Regions from separate parts of the Neobacillus sp. 114 genome, predicted to be linked through region 4. Evidence: riboswitches for the same ligand, from Rfam matches in the RefSeq annotation. Region 4 holds a riboswitch; each other region holds the start of a gene.
What was found. Region 4 has a riboswitch for S-adenosylmethionine ahead of QNN06_RS07615 (homoserine dehydrogenase). Riboswitches for the same ligand answer to the same signal wherever they lie in the genome.
Positions count from the first base shown of each region.

Region 1: another riboswitch for S-adenosylmethionine. It lies ahead of QNN06_RS26010 (methionine biosynthesis PLP-dependent protein); the one in region 4 lies ahead of QNN06_RS07615 (homoserine dehydrogenase).
Region 2: another riboswitch for S-adenosylmethionine. It lies ahead of metK (methionine adenosyltransferase); the one in region 4 lies ahead of QNN06_RS07615 (homoserine dehydrogenase).
Region 3: another riboswitch for S-adenosylmethionine. It lies ahead of QNN06_RS26435 (O-acetylhomoserine aminocarboxypropyltransferase/cysteine synthase family protein); the one in region 4 lies ahead of QNN06_RS07615 (homoserine dehydrogenase).

Region 1 is NZ_CP126144.1:5,287,570-5,291,786, reverse strand. It holds gene QNN06_RS26020 (bifunctional homocysteine S-methyltransferase/methylenetetrahydrofolate reductase) at 1-86, opposite strand, end outside; gene metC (cystathionine beta-lyase) at 98-1,270, opposite strand; gene QNN06_RS26010 (methionine biosynthesis PLP-dependent protein) at 1,270-2,382, opposite strand; SAM riboswitch class I at 2,465-2,579, opposite strand; gene QNN06_RS26005 (lactonase family protein) at 2,721-3,779, opposite strand; gene QNN06_RS26000 (DsbA family protein) at 3,990-4,217, shown strand, end outside.
Region 2 is NZ_CP126144.1:5,205,584-5,209,800, forward strand. It holds gene asnB (asparagine synthase (glutamine-hydrolyzing)) at 1-504, opposite strand, end outside; gene metK (methionine adenosyltransferase) at 737-1,939, opposite strand; SAM riboswitch class I at 2,205-2,337, opposite strand; gene pckA (phosphoenolpyruvate carboxykinase (ATP)) at 2,601-4,187, shown strand.
Region 3 is NZ_CP126144.1:5,362,879-5,367,095, reverse strand. It holds gene QNN06_RS26445 (nuclease-related domain-containing protein) at 1-861, opposite strand, end outside; gene QNN06_RS26440 (SCP2 sterol-binding domain-containing protein) at 1,148-1,504, shown strand; SAM riboswitch class I at 1,586-1,688, shown strand; gene QNN06_RS26435 (O-acetylhomoserine aminocarboxypropyltransferase/cysteine synthase family protein) at 1,758-3,074, shown strand; SAM riboswitch class I at 3,200-3,305, shown strand; gene QNN06_RS26430 (methionine ABC transporter ATP-binding protein) at 3,428-4,217, shown strand, end outside.
Region 4 is NZ_CP126144.1:1,543,315-1,547,531, forward strand. It holds gene QNN06_RS07600 (carbon-nitrogen hydrolase family protein) at 45-902, shown strand; gene QNN06_RS07605 (GNAT family N-acetyltransferase) at 921-1,583, shown strand; gene QNN06_RS07610 (GNAT family N-acetyltransferase) at 1,606-2,277, shown strand; SAM riboswitch class I at 2,355-2,466, shown strand; gene QNN06_RS07615 (homoserine dehydrogenase) at 2,533-3,768, shown strand.

The DNA of each region.
Region 1 (4,217 bases), 2.7 Mb from region 4:
GAATCTTTTCCATAGGAATAAAGCATTGTTCCCATGGCTCCGTCGGCAATCAAAATTTGATTTTGTAATTTTTCTAGAAAACTCATCGTTATTCTCCTTAAGAGAGCTTATTCACCTGCAGCTTTTCCAAGGCTTGCGAAAAATCCTTCATCAAGTCTTCAGGTTTTTCAAGTCCGACTGAAAGTCGCAACAGACTGTTTTTAATTCCTCGTTTTTCCCTTTCCGCTTGCGGCATGGCAGCATGGGACATTTTTGCCGGATACGACAAAATGGATTCTACAGCACCAAGGCTGACAGCGAAGACAGGAATTTTTACATTTGAAACAAAGGTCCTAAGGGCATCCTCGTCAGCCAGTTCAAATGAAAGAACTGCACCCGCGCCACTTGCCTGCTTCTCCTGCAATTCCTTCTCCGGATGATTTTCGAGCGCTGGGTAATACACTTTTTCGATTAGAGGGTGATTCTCTAGGAATCTGGCGATTTGCAAAGCGGCTTTCTGTGACTGCTCAAGACGGACGTGAAGAGTTTTCAAGCCTCTCATCACAAGCCAGGCGTCTTGTACGCCAAGTACTGCGCCAAACGAATTTTGTAAAAAATAAAGCCTTTTTGCCAGTGCTTCATCCTTAACTACCGCTAGACCCGCGACAACGTCACTATGGCCAGATAAGAATTTGGTGGCACTGTGAAGGACCACATCGGAGCCAAGCTCCAACGGCTTTTGCAGTGCAGGGGTAAGGAAGGTGTTATCAACAAAGGTCAGGGCGTTATGTGCCTTTGCCAGCTGGCTGATGGCCTGTACATCAGTCACCTTCAATAATGGGTTAGATGGTGTTTCTACATAAAATGCTTTTGTATTTGGCCTGATGGCTTGCTTAACCTGATCAAAATCAGTCATATCAACAAAGGTATGTTCAATCCCGAAACGTGTTAGGACCTCAGTGACCATCCTATAGGTTCCGCCGTATACATCCTCAGTAATAACAACGTGATCTCCGGAAGAAAGTAACAGGAAGGCGGTGGAAATGGCAGCCATTCCTGAAGAGAAGGCAAACCCACGGATTCCGCCTTCGAGCTCTGCAATAATATCTTCAAGAGCTTCCCGCGTTGGATTTAAGCTGCGGGCGTAATCGTATTTTCCAAAACTGTCAATTTCAAACTGATGAAAGGTAGATGCGTGCTGGATCGGGACACTGACGGCTCCTGTTTGTGCATCCATTTTATGACGATTATGAAGAAGCCTCGTTTCAAAACTAAATTCTTCGTGTTCCATCACACATTCACTCCTTCAACTAATTTTGCAAGAGCCTGCTCTAGGTCAAAAATGATATCCTCTGCATCTTCAATTCCTACGGAAAAACGCAACAAGCGGTTGCAGACGCCTTTTTCAATCCGAATTTCTTCGGGAATATCAGCGTGGGTTTGGGTCGCCGGATAGGTGATAAAGCTCTCGGTTCCGCCAAGGCTTTCAGCAAATGAAATCAAATTTATGTTTTGCAAAAACGGATTTACCCATGATTCATCTTTTAAACGGAACGAAACCATCCCGCCTCGTCCTGGGTAAAGAACATCTGTTACTGCATCACTATTAGATAGGAACTCGACAACCGCCTTAGCGTTTTTCTCATGTCTTTCCATGCGAAGTGATAATGTTTTCATACCGCGCATTAACAGCCAGGAATCGAATGGGCTTAAAACGGCGCCTGCACCATTATGATGGAAAGCTAATGCTTCACAAAGCTCCTTGCCTTTAGCAACAATGAGTCCGGCAAGAACATCGTTATGTCCTCCAAGGTATTTCGTCGCACTATGCATGACAATGTCTGCACCAAGTGCAATCGGCTGCTGTAGTAGCGGGGTGTAGAAGGTGTTGTCCACTATTAATAATATGCTATGTTCCTTTGCAATTTTTGCCACTGCTGCAATATCTGCCTCCTGCATTAGCGGATTGGTTGGAGTCTCCAAGAAGATAGCTTTCGTCTGTGGAGTTATGCTCTTTTCAACTTCTTCCGGAAAACAGGTATTGACATATTGGCTTTTCAAGCCCCACTTTTGAAATCCTTTTTCCAGCAAACGGTAGGTTCCGCCATATAAATCCTCGCTAACCAGCCATTCATCACCAGACTGAAATAAGGAAAGAATCGTTAAAATTGCCCCCATTCCTGAGCTGCAGGCAAAGCCTTGATCTCCGCCTTCTAAATCGGCGATGGTTTTCTCAAGCAACTGGCGTGTCGGATTTCCAGTTCGAATATAATCAAATCCTGTTGATTGTCCAATCCCCTCGTGGCGGAATGCAGTTGAAAAATATACTGGGGGATTAACGGTTCCTGTTGTAGTTTCACTGCGGTTCCCAATTTGCGCTAGTTTCGTATCGATTTTATACATTTTTGTCTACACTCCTTTTTGATATTAAAAAAAGGCCTTCTATAAGAAGAAGACCTTTGCATGTACAACACATCTGTCACTCTTCTTATCTCGCAAATTAGTAACAATTTGCAGGACTTAGCACCGTTTCAATGTTAAAGACATTGAAGGTTGCTGAGGTGTCACCGGGCCCTTCCCTCAACCTCTCTTGATAAGAACATATTAATATTTAGATTATTTATAAAATTTACTACACTAAATGAATGGTGTCAATGGATTTCTAAGGATTTTGAGTAAGTTTCACGATGTAAGCGCTTCATATCCTTTGCTGGTTCTCCATTAATCCTGGTGACTATTGTTTAAACATGGAGAAACTTCACACATACTGGTTGAGGCACTATTATATCCGACTGAATCAGTGTTAATCGACCAGATATTTCATCCCTCGCAAAAAGCACAAGATTCCCCGATTCCTGATTAGAAGCAACAATAAACTTCTCGGAAGGATCCAGTTCAAAATCCCTCGGCCAATCCCCTTCAGTAGACGTATGCTCAATAAACGTTAACTCACCTGTCTCTCCATTAACACTGAAAACAGCAATACTGTTATGCCCGCGGTTTCCTGCGTACACAAAGCGGCCATCGGAAGAGATATGGATCGCGCTTCCCTGGTTATTCTCTTTAAAGTCCTCTGGAAGAGTAGAAATATATTGCTTTTCAGTAAAATGGCCATTTTCCGGATGATAGGTGAGCACAATTACCTCAGAGCTGAACTCAGTCATTAAATAGGCAAGTTTCCCGTTTGGATGAAATGTCAAATGCCGAGGTCCGCTTCCTGCTTTTAATGGCAATAGTTTCACTTTTGTAAGGGTTCCGTCGTCGTCGACCTTATAGGTGATCAGCGCATCAGTTCCCAATTCGACAACCGCTAAGTATTTTTCATCAGGGGTAAGCCCGGCATAATGGGTATGGGCTTTTTCCTGCCTTGGGTCCGGCCCTCGGCCTTCATGTTTTATACTTGAAGCCGTAGGCTGAACAGATCCGTCTTCCCCGTTAACAAGGTGAGACTCGACAGTACCTTTATGATAATTGGTGGTAAAGACGTAATTCCGCTGGCTGTCCACACTAACGTGGCAAGGCGGTGAACCTGGCGTCATTTGCCGGTTTATAGCTGTCAGCTCCCCGTTATCATTAATTGAAAATGCCGCAATGCCGCCAACTTCCCCCTCTTTCCCCACAGAATAAAGAAAACGATTATCATTGCTAATCGTTAAGTATGTAGGGTTTTCTAGCTCCGCTGCCACTTTCACATTTTCAATCTTCCCTTCCCCAGTATTTAAGGTAAAGGAGTAGATTCCTTTGCTGTCTCCCTTTGTATAGGTACCGATATAACCCATATAGCTGTTGTTATTCGTCATATTCGTGCTCCTTTATATTCATAATCTAACTTATTTTATCAATTTTAGTTGAAAGTTATAAAAAATAACAACTTTAATAACTGTAAGTGTCAACAACACCTATAAAGTCGGAATCAATTATTTGATTTATTACAATAGATAAGTAATATTAAAACTATCTGGGAAAATAAATTTATCTCATAAATAATAGTTTTTTGAAGGAGTCTGATCATGGCAAATAATAAAAAAGCAAATACAAAGAATTCATCCTCAAAGTTTATTTTTTGGGTAGTCGGCTTAATTGCCGTTGGGGTTTTGGCACTTATTTTTTTAGGCAACCACTCCAAGGATAAAGAAGCAGTTAAATCAAATGAGATTGACTACAGCCATCAGCCATTTTTGGGTAAGGAATCCGCTCCAGTATCTATCATTGAATTTGGGGATTATAAATGTCCGTAT
Region 2 (4,217 bases), 2.7 Mb from region 4:
CAAAATGCTCTTTTTCTCAGAAGCAAAGAAGGTTCTGTCACCATCCTCCATATAAAAGAATGGTTTAATTCCAAACGGATCTCGTGCCCCATAAAGTGTTTGTTCCTGCTTATCCCAGATAACAAAAGCAAACATGCCGCGCAAGCGTTCAACTGCTTTTTCCTTTAGATGGCTGTAGAGGGCAATGATAACCTCTGTATCAGAGCTTGTGGAAAAAGTTAGTCCTTCTTTTAGCAACTCTTCACGTAGCTCGACATAGTTATAAATTTCACCGTTAAAAATAATCCAGTACCGTTCGTTTTCATACGTTAGCGGCTGGTGCCCGGATTCAATATCAATGATACTTAACCGGCGGAAACCAAATTGAATATGATCATCATAATAATAACCATCATCATCTGGTCCACGATGGGTTATAATATCGTTCATATTTTTAAAAAGCTGCTTTTCTTCGTCACGATAATTTTGCGTTTTGTCATGTACACAACCGATAAAACCGCACATTATGTACCTCACCTACTCTATTTCAAAATATCCTTTTGTAAAAACATACTCTTTAATACTACCACTTTTTTTTCAAAAATGGCACTGTGAACAAAAGGAAAATCATGTATCATCATTTTTCACTTCAATAGTCCTACTTAAACATTTTATTCCAGTTTTTAAAACACTGAACAAGAAATTAGACGATTAATGAAAAATGGGAGTTACACCTTAATGCAACTCCCACTCCCTATTATTCTCCTGCTGCCTTCTCACGTAATGCATCTGCCTTATCAGTGCGTTCCCATGGAAGATCAACATCCGTACGTCCAAAATGTCCGTAAGCTGCTGTTTGCTTATAGATTGGGCGGCGTAAATCCAGCATTTTAATGATTCCAGCAGGGCGAAGGTCGAAGTTTTTACTTACTAAGTCAACCAATACCTCTTCGCTGACTGTGCCTGTGCCAAAAGTATCGATGGAAATCGATACCGGTCTTGCTACACCAATCGCGTAGGCAAGCTGTACTTCACATTTTTCAGCTAAACCTGCTGCGACAATATTTTTTGCAACATAACGTGCAGCATAAGCGGCAGACCGGTCAACCTTTGTCGGATCCTTACCGGAGAAGGCGCCGCCGCCGTGACGGGCATAGCCTCCGTAAGTATCCACGATAATTTTGCGGCCTGTCAACCCTGCATCTCCCTGCGGTCCGCCGATTACGAAGCGGCCGGTTGGATTTATAAAATATTTTGTATTTTCATCGATTAATTCTTTTGGAACAACCGGATTAATGACATGTTCCTTGACATTACGCTGAATTTGCTCAAGTCCGATTTCCGGATGGTGCTGGGTGGAAATAACAATTGTATCAATCCGAACCGGTTTGTTGTTCTCATCATATTCCACTGTTACTTGTGTTTTTCCGTCCGGACGAAGGTATGGAAGGATATCGTCTTTTCTAACTTCTGTCAACCTGCGGGCAAGCTTATGGGCCAATGAAATGGGCAGTGGCATCAGCTCTTTTGTTTCGTTACAGGCGAAGCCGAACATTAAGCCTTGGTCACCTGCACCAATTGCTTCAATTTCTTTATCTGACATTTGACCTTCACGCGCTTCAAGGGCTTGATTGACACCCATGGCAATATCAGGAGACTGTTCATCAATAGAGGTTAAAACTGCACAGGTTTCAAAATCAAAGCCATATTTCGCACGTACGTAGCCAATTTCTTTAATCGTTTCACGAACAATTTTGGGAATATCTACATATGTAGAAGTGGTAATTTCGCCGGCAACCAGGACTAAGCCTGTCGTTACTGATGTTTCAGCAGCCACACGGGCATTTGCATCCTTTGCTAAAATGGCGTCTAAAATAGAATCAGAAATCTGGTCACAAATCTTATCAGGATGACCCTCAGTTACTGATTCGGAAGTGAACAAATGGCGTTTTGTTGACATCTGAATTCCTCCTATAATAATGAAATAATGAGGCTGCTTTTTTCAAAGGTTAACACCCTTTCCAAAAAACCTCCATTTTGATACGGAACTCATCCCTAATAGTATGAAATAAACATCAGGTTTTTATGAAATACTACCGAAAAATACCCAAACGAAATTCTTTAGAAGATTAGTAAAGCGATTCAAACGGCACGTGCGTTCGCCAAACATACAAAAAACCTTTCCATGAGGAAAGGTTGAATGCAAACATTTTGCGTGCCTTTCACTCTTATCGTTCAAGGACAAGCCTTGCATCAGGTTGAGCACCTTTGCCCGAAAAATGACCAATATAGGCATTTTCCTAGTTGCAGGTTGCTGGGTTTCATAGGGCCTGTCCCTCCACCAGCTCGGGATAAGAGAGTATCCGTTCAAGCTAAAATCATACCTCAGATTCTTAAAGTATGTCAATGTATTTTTTAGCAACATTAACCAAAATATACAATGGAGTATGATACAAAATATGCTTAAACTGTTTTTTTCATGACTTTTTAATCACCTTTAGAATAAGGTATAAAATACAGCATAATTTCGTCAATTAGTATAGACTATTATTTTAATTGTGTTATACTATTCAATATTAATATACCAAATTAAAAAAACCATAAAAAGGAAGGTTCATTAAATGAATTCTGTTCATATCCCGAATGAATTAAAGGAATTACTTAATGAAAGTAATGTCCAAGTCCAATTATCTGTGCCGCAGCTAGTTGAAAAAATCCTCAGCAGAAAAGAAGGGACACTCACTTCCACCGGAGCGGTTCGTGTTTCAACAGGAAAATATACTGGGCGGTCTCCAGAAGACAAATTCACTGTTTTGGAGGAGTCAACCAAAGATAAAATTGCCTGGGGCTCCTTAAATCAGCCAATCTCACAAGAGACTTTCGATCATCTTTATAATAAGGTATTAGAATACTTAAAACAGCAAGAAGAAGTTTATGTATTTAAAGGCTTTGCTGGTGCTGATAAGAAATCACAACTGCCGATTCAAGTCATAAATGAATTTGCTTGGCATAATCTTTTTGCCCACCAGTTGTTCATTCGGCCTTCGGAAGATGAACTTCTGACTCATGAAGCTGAATTTACAGTAATTTCTGCCCCTAATTTCAAAGCAGACCCGGCAGTCGACGGTACGAATTCTGAAACCTTCATTATTATATCATTTGAACGCCGCGTAGTTCTAATTGGAGGAACTGAATATGCGGGGGAAATGAAAAAATCGATTTTCTCTGTCATGAACTATTTACTGCCTGAAAACAATATTTTCTCTATGCACTGTTCAGCGAATGTCGGCATTGAAGGGGATGTAGCATTATTCTTCGGTTTATCCGGAACTGGAAAAACAACTCTTTCCGCAGACCCTAATCGCCGTCTAATCGGTGATGATGAGCACGGCTGGTCATCAAATGGCGTCTTTAATATTGAAGGCGGCTGCTATGCAAAATGTATTAATCTATCCCGTGAAAAAGAACCGCAAATCTTTGATGCCATCCGTTTCGGGACCGTTCTTGAAAATGTTGTGATCAACCAGGAATCGAGAATTCCGGATTACGATGATGGAACATTAACAGAAAACACTCGGGCCGCATATCCAATGGAGGCCATTGATAATATTGTCCAGCCTAGCATTGCCGGCCACCCGAATACCATTGTGTTTTTAACTGCAGATGCATTTGGGGTTCTTCCGCCAATCGCTAAATTAACAAGGGAACAAGCAATGTACCATTTCTTAAGCGGATTTACATCAAAGCTTGCTGGCACAGAGCGCGGCATTACTTCACCGCAGGCAACCTTCTCAACCTGTTTTGGTGCACCATTCCTGCCGCTGCCGGCTACACGCTATGCCGAAATGCTAGGTGAAAAAATACTTGAGCATAACGTTAATGTGTTCTTGGTTAATACAGGCTGGACTGGCGGAGAATATGGCGTCGGCAATCGTATGAAACTCTCATATACTAGAGCAATGGTGCAGGCAGCTCTTGAAGGAGAACTAAATCACGTAGAAACCGTTAAGGATACATTCTTTGGCCTAAATATCCCGCTCCATATTGCTGGGGTCCCTGATGAAGTGCTTCAGCCAATGAAAACATGGGCAGATCCTAAGGCCTATGAAATGAAGGCAAAGGAATTAGCAGGTCAATTCCGTGAGAACTTTAAAAAGTTTGCTAACGTTGCTTTGGAGATTAAAGAAAAAGGCGGACCAATTGCATAAATGCCTAAGGAAAAAGAGGCTGTACCGTAA
Region 3 (4,217 bases), 2.6 Mb from region 4:
AAACGACCATTGCCCATGTCCTACTAGTGTGTAGTTTGCCTTAAGAACCCTTCGAATCATTTTCTTAGAAAAAACACCCCCGCACCACTCAAACACCAAAGTAGTCGTAATCTTAAACTCCGGAAAAAGCAACACTAACTCCCCAACACTGCGCAGCACTACCGACTCCAGTCTTTCCTCGCACCCACACGTATTACAAACGATTTTTCTCTCTTCAACCGAAACCGAAAATGAGTTGCACTTCGAACAACAAGTACCTTTTCTTAGCTGCTCATAACAATAAGTCGGCTTTGGAGCATTAGGATAATCACCTTGATCCAAAGAAATTAATAGGTCTGCCAACCTCTCATGGCCACCATTCAGGTTTGATGGGATATTTTCTAGTTTTCTTATGAAGCGATTGATTTGTGTTGGGAGAATAACATGATTGTTTTGAGGAGCCTTGTATAAGGTGAACGTGGGGTTGATATGAACCACGTAGGATTCAACCAGCAAATTAAATCTGTACTCATCGAGAAGCTGCCGCAGTTTTGACTCGCTTCGAAACAATTGAAGGATAGGGTCGTCAATTTCGGTATCATTTTTACAAAAACGGTCGGGGTCAGACTTATAAATATAGTCTCCTTCAAAATTTTTTACATCAATCAGGTAAATCGTTTTTTGAAAAATAATAATAGTGTCGATTTGAAAGTGCTTTTCTTTCAATTTAAAAAGCAAGCCATTTAAAACGATGCAGTTATTCTTCAATCTTTCGGTTAAAGCATCAAACATCACTTCTCCTTGATAGCCTTTTTCAAGAGCATAATACTTTTTCCTGTCTGTATCAGTAAGTGCCATACGCGGGTTTAATGCCCGTAACATAAGCAACTCCTTTGTTACTCGGCGCGATTTTTTTGGTGTAGGCATAGTCCACATCCTCTCAAATAATTAAAATACCCATATCCAATTTTACTCCAACTTAAACGCAAATTAGAATGTATGAATATTTTGTTAACATTACCAGCATCCAGCATAGTCCGACATATTTCTCGGGAAATGTTAATATTTCCCCATCCGTCCGAAGATAAATGTCGAGCAAATCATAAAGGAATAAATAAATCACTGCTGAATAGTAATTGGTATAGACGAGGATTTCGGAGTGATTAAAATGATAGAAGAGGTTAATAGCTTTTTAAAAACATTTAATGACCAAGGACATATTCTTCCGCTAATACAGCACGCAGAACTTAGGATTAGCCTAAGTACCACCGAACAGCAATCGGTTCAACTGGTTATTAAAAACGGGGAAATATTCGCCCTCTATGACTCACAACAGGATCAGGCGAATTGCCAAATCCACGGCGGCCTACAAGAACTAAAGCAACTTCTTGAAGGGAAAGAAAGATTAAGGGTACTGCAACGGAATGGAGTCCTGAACGTAAAAGGCGCACTAAGGACCGTATTATTACTGGAATCACTATTTTATTTAACTAAAGCTCAGACAAATCTTGCCGAAATAATTTAATCAAAGGTATTGACTCGGAATTAAACTTCAGGTATTATTTTTTTAGAATATTCAAGCAACGATCAACGAACTAAATAAACATTCTTATCAAGAGCGGCGGAGGGACTGGCCCGTTGAAGCCCGGCAACCGGTAGACCACACGGTGCTAAATCCAGCAGAGCAAACAGGCTCTGAAAGATAAGAAGAGCGGAGAACCCCCATCTTCTTATAGGAAGCATGGGTTTTATTTTTATATTGGGAGGGAATAAGAACTATGTCAGAAAAACAAAAGAAGTTAAGGTTTGAAACATTAAGTGTTCACGGTGGCCTCACACCAGACCCTGTAACAGGAGCACGGGCGCTACCTATCTATCAAAATAACGCCTACCAATTCAAAAGCACAGAGCATGCCGCCAACCTTTTCGCCTTAGCAGAGCCTGGGTACATATATACGCGGATTCACAATCCCACCACAACTGTTTTTGAAGAAAGAGTATCGCTCCTAGAAGGCGGCGTTGGTGCACTGGCAGTGGCAAGCGGCATGGCAGCTATCACACTGGCCATCTTAAACATTGCCGAAGCAGGCGATGAAATTGTTGCTGCATCCAACCTATACGGCGGAACCTATAATCTATTTGCAGTGACCCTCCCAAAATACGGGATTAATGTAAAGTTTGTAGATCCAGAGAATCCGGAAAACTTCCGTGCGGCCATTTCGGAAAAAACAAAAGCCGTTTTTGCTGAAACAATCGGCAATCCGAGCTTAAGAATCCTTGATATTGAAAAGGTAGCCAATATTGCACACGAAGCAGGGGTTCCTCTTATCGTGGACAACACCTTTGCGACACCATACTTGTGCCGTCCAATTGAGCATGGCGCTGATATCGTCGTTCACTCCGCCACCAAGTGGCTGTTAGGAAATGGAACAACTACAGGGGGCATAATTGTCGACGGCGGCAAGTTTGATTGGAATTCGCCAAAATTCCCTGGTTTTACAACGCCAGATGCCAGTTACCATGACCTGGTCTATGCTGAGGCACTTGGACCGGTAGCTTATATTATTAAAGCACGCGTACAGCTTCTCCGCGACATGGGGCCGGCTTTAAGTCCGCAAAGCTCATTCCAGTTTGTTCTTGGTTTAGAAACGCTTCATGTACGGATGAAAGAGCATGTGGCCAACACCCAAAAGGTAGTGGAATACTTGCAAAATCATTCTGCGGTTGAATGGGTTTCTTATCCGGGGCATCCATCACATCCTGACTATGAATTGGCGCAAAAATATTTGCCTAAGGGTGCTGGTTCTATGGTGGTATTTGGCATTAAAGGCGGCAGGGAAGCCGGTGCGAAATTAATCGATGCGATCACCTTATGGGCACACGTGGCTAATGTCGGGGATGCCAAGAGCTTAATTATCCACCCAGCAAGCACCACACACCAGCAGCTGGATGCGGAAGGTTTAAAGGCGGCGGGCGTTTCCGAGGATTTAATCCGTCTTTCCATTGGAATTGAAAATGTTGAGGACTTAGTGGAAGATTTAGAGGACGCAATCGAAGCTGCAACTGGCCTAACATCTTTAAAAACAAATGCCTGAATTTTTCCAAAAAAGTTTTTTGAAAATGTAGAATTTCGTCGTTGACACTACTTTCTAACCGTGATACTATTACTTTCATAATAATAGTATTAATGAATGAATAATTAAATATAGGATAGCTTTTGCTCTTATCAAGAGAGGTGGAGGGATGTGCCCTATGAAGCCCGGCAACCGTCAATTTATTGAAATGGTGCCAATTCACACAAAGCTTACGGCTTTGAGAGATGGGAGAAAGGATTCATTTAATGATGATGCCTTTCTGCCTGCGCAGAGAGGCTATTTATTTTACTAAAATAGAATCCTTTCGTGAAAATTATCAAATCCTAAAATAAGGATAAGAAGTAGGTGATTCAATGATTTCAATTAAAAATGTACGAAAGATTTTTTCTACCAAGCAGGGGCAACTAAAAGCAGTTGATGAAGTTAACCTTGATATTAAAGAAGGAGAAATCTTTGGTGTGATTGGATATAGCGGGGCCGGAAAAAGTACCTTAATCCGCATGTTAAATGGTCTCGAGCTGCCTACGGATGGAACTGTAAACGTGGCTGGCAGGGAGATTTCAAAAATAAAGGGTGCAGAGCTCAGAAAAGCCCGTCAGGAAATCAGCATGATTTTCCAGCACTTTAATCTTCTTTGGTCAAGAACGGTCAGCGAAAATATCGCGTTTCCATTAGAAATTGCTGGTGTGAGCGCACAGCAAAGAAAAAAACGGGTTGAAGAGTTGATCAAGTTAGTCGGCCTTGAAGGCAGAGGAGACGCCTACCCTTCGCAGCTTAGCGGCGGTCAGAAGCAGCGGGTCGGGATTGCCCGGGCCCTTGCCAATAACCCGAAGGTGCTTTTATGTGACGAGGCGACATCAGCGCTCGATCCGCAAACCACTGACTCTATTCTCGACCTTTTAGTGGATATTAATAAACAACTTGGCTTAACGATTGTGTTGATTACTCACGAAATGCATGTCATCCGGAAAATCTGTCATCGGGTAGCGGTCATGGAAAGCGGGCGGATAGTCGAGCTTGGGCCAGTACTTGATGTATTTAAAAACCCGCAGCAACCCATCACGAAGCGTTTCGTGCAGCAGGTAACCGAACCGGAAAAAACAAAAGAGACAGCAGAGCATTTGCTTGAGCGCTATCCGCATG
Region 4 (4,217 bases):
TCTATATGGAATCTAACTTCCAATAACCAATCTGGAGGCGAAAAATGAAACTTAGAGTATCTGTTGTTCAGTACCATCTTCACACAATCAACTCATTTGAGGAATTTGCCGCTCAATGTGAGCATTATATAAAAACCGCCGAAGAATTCGGGGCTGAATTTGTCCTTTTTCCTGAATTCTTTACTACGCAATTACTTTCCATTGGAAATGGTCAAGGACAAAGCCTGACCATCAATGACCTGCCTAGCTTCACCAACCAATACCGTGAACTATTTATTAAATTTGCAAAAGAAACCAACATGCATATCAACGCGGGGACCCATGTTCTTGAAAAGGATGGCAAGCTCTACAATACTGCCCATTTATTTTACCCAGATGGCCGTGTAGGCGAGCAGGCTAAACTGCATATCACGCCAACCGAGGTTAACGAATGGAATATGGCAGCAGGGGACTCGTTTCAAATTTTTGAAACAGAAAAAGGAAAAATTGCTCTGTTAACCTGCTATGATATTGAATTTCCAGAAATCGTCCGGATGGCGAAGGCGAAGGGAGCAGACGTGATTTTCTGTCCATCCTGTACGGACGACCGCCACGGCTTCCACCGCGTTCGTTACACGAGCCATGCCCGAGCGATTGAAAATCAGGTATATGTGGTGTTAACCGGAACGGTTGGCGCGCTGCCTACCGTTGATTTCATGCGGGCAAACTTTGGCCAGGCCGTCATCATCACTCCAAACGATATCCCGTTCCCGCCAAAAGGACTTTTAGTAGAAGGGGAAATCAACAACGACATGGTCGTAACAGCCGACCTTGACCTGGAACTGCTATACGAAGTTCGCGAGCGCGGTTCTGTGACCACCTGGCGCGACCGCCGCACCGATTTATATACAGATTGGAATTAAAACGAGGGAGGTCTTGCCATGTATCGTAGTGAATTTTACGTTTATGATCAGGACCGGCCTCTGCCGGTTTGCATCCGTAATTACACAATGGAGGACTTTGATCAGCTCATCGAAATCCAGTCCGAATGCTTCCCGCCTCCTTTTCCATCAGAGCTTTGGTGGAATAAAGAACAATTAACTAATCATGTGACCCTGTTTCAGGAAGGGGCATTATGCGTTGAAATCAATGGGAAATTGGCGGGCTCGCTCACCGGAGTTTGTGTCGAGTTGGATCCGGACAATTACAGCCATACTTGGGAAGAAGTTACCGACCACGGCTACATCCGCAACCATAATACGAACGGCAACACCCTCTACATTGTTGATATCAGCGTCCGTCCGAAGTACCGCAAGCTTGGGCTCGGAAAATTAATGATGTATGCCATGTACCATGTGGTCATTGAAAAAGGCTATGACCGACTGCTGGGTGGCGGTCGGATGCCGTGCTATCATAAAGTGGCTGAAAAAATGACGCCGGAAGAGTATCTAGAAGCTGTCATTAAAGGCGAGCTGAAGGATCCCGTCATCAGCTTTCTCCTCCGCTGCGGACGTGTCCCAATCGGTGTCGCCAGAAACTATTTAGAGGATGAAGAATCCCTCAACAATGCGGCATTAATGGAATGGAAGAACCCATTTAAATAATTTAGAAGGGGAATTAGAAAAAATGGAATTTAAACGCATTACCAATATCGAAGACCCAAATTTTAAAAAGCTTCACGATTTAATGGGACAGATTTTTCCTCCGGAAGAGGTCCTCGAATATGAATTGTGGAAAGAACCGTTAGAAGACCCAAGTATCCGCGTATTCGTTGCCGTCTATGAGGAAGAGGTCGTCGGTGCCACTGAATACCGCTATTATCCGGACTGGAACATTGCGATGACCGACTTCACCATCATCAGCAAACCAGGCCTCTCGCTTGGCCGATTTTTAGCAGAAAATCGTCTGAAAGACTTAAAACAGCTTGCTGCCCAAAACGGAAAAGAGCTTTTCGGAATGTTTGCCGAAATCTATGACCCATACCGTGTAGAGCACCACGAATTTGGCGGCGTGAAGGTCATGGACCCGTACGTGCGCCGTGAGGTTCTGTCACATTTAGGCTATAAGCGCCTTGACCTTGCTTACGTTCACCCGTCCTGGGAAAACAACGGGGAAGCGGTGTCTGGCCTCGATCTATGCTTCATGCCGATAAAGGAAGAAATCGCCGAAATTCCGGCATCACTTGTTAGAGACTTTCTTACCACCTATTACTCGGTGCTCTCAAACAAACCACAGAAATGGCTGGATATGGTTGAGAAATTAGCAGCAAAAGAAACGGTCGCCCTTTTACCACTTTAATATTGACAACTCTTGAAAATTCAGATAATATACTTTTTATATATCTTTGGAAATTTAATGAAAAATCAAATAAATATCTCTTATCCAGAGCGGCGGAGGGACTAGGCCCGATGAAGCCCGGCAACCTTCAAGGTATTCCTTGAAAAGGTGCTAATTCCTGCAGGTTATTTGTAGCCTGATAGATAAGAGGAGGAATAAAGCCCTCTTCTTATGAAGAGGGTTTTTATTTTTCAAAAAAATAAAGGGGTGGCAGACATGTCTGTAATTAAAGTGGCAATTCTCGGGTTCGGTACGGTTGGTGAAGGGGTTTATCGGACCATTCAATCACATAGCGATGAGCTAGCGGCAGAATTAGGGAAGGAAGTAGAGGTTGCCGCCGTCCTTGTCAGAAACAAGCGAAAGCCGCGGGAGATTAACGGAAATGTTCTGCTGACAACGGACTTCGAAGAAATTCTGCAATTGCCGAAGCTTGATGTCGTGATTGAGTGCATCGTGGATAAAGACCCGACTTTTACCTACTTGAAAAAAGCAATCCAACGGGGCTGCCACATCATTACAGCGAACAAAGAGATGTTTGCCCACCACGGGAATGAGCTTATAGAGTTAGCGGAACAGCATCAGGTGTCGGTTGGTTTTGAGGCAACAGTGGCGGGAGGGATTCCGGTCATTCAAACTCTCGGACAGCTTTTAAAAATTAATCGTGTCCAGCGGATCCTGGGAATCCTTAATGGAACGTCAAATTTCATCTTGACCGAGATGAGGGAGAAGCGGCAGTCATTTGCCGAAAGCTTGCTGCGTGCACAGGAAAATGGCTATGCCGAGGCGGATCCGACCAATGATGTGGAAGGCTTTGATGCTTTTTATAAAACAATGATCCTCAGCAGGCTGGCATTTGGAGAAGAGCCTGACTGGCGTAATGTCGAGCGGGTAGGGATTACGTCTATTACAAGTGAATTGATCGAAGCAGCGCAAAACTTAGGGCTAAGGTTTAAACATATCGCGAGCATCTGGAAGTCTGGCACCCGCATTCAGGCATCGGTGAAGCCGGTTCTGGTCGGTTCTGAACACCCTTTTTACCATGTTGAAGGGGTGGAGAACGCGGTGAATGTAAAATCTGATATCGTTGGCGAAATCACCCTTCAAGGACCGGGTGCAGGCATGTACCCAACTGCTAGTGCCATCATTGAGGATTTAGTCCATGTATGTCAAAGCCACATGACTAAATCTAATTATTTGAAAACCTCAGGGGAGGACATTGAGTTAAAAAATGAACACCAGAGGGAATACTGGCTGGTTCAAGGACTGGTCCAAAAATATGGCAGTCCCGCTATTACACTGGTGGATGAAATCTCTGAAGGAATCTTTGTTCTAAAGGGTACTAAAAAGGACATAGAGCAGCTTGCTCAAAGACAACCATCGGTTCAATATTTTTCGATCCTGGGTAAGGAAGAATTCCTTGTTCGGGGGAACGAGGAAGCAAAGGCATTATAGGGTTTAAGGGGCATCTTTTATCTGATGCTCCTTTGCTATGAATGGACATTAATTTATCCAGCGTTTTTTCCACATCTAAAGTCCTGTATTTATAGGCATTCCGCAGGTTTATGCACATTATCCAAATTTCGGAAGCGGTTACCTACCGATTATTATTAACAGAAAGGCTGATTTTAAAAATCAGGTTTTATAAGGGGGAAGCTGGTGTTGTCCACATTATTCACATTGTCCACAAAAGGTGAAGGGGAAGGATAACACTAACATGCCGTATCGAGTTCACATTCTTTTCAAATTTCTAACTTTAATATGTTAAGAAACTGTGAAAGCCGTTGTTTTTTCAATAGGAGGGGAGTATATTAAAAGTGTAAAGAAGATAGTGAAACAATTCACAAACACTTCTTTATAAGAAACAGCTAGCTGATCAATCCCTTTAAAAAGGGGTATAACCA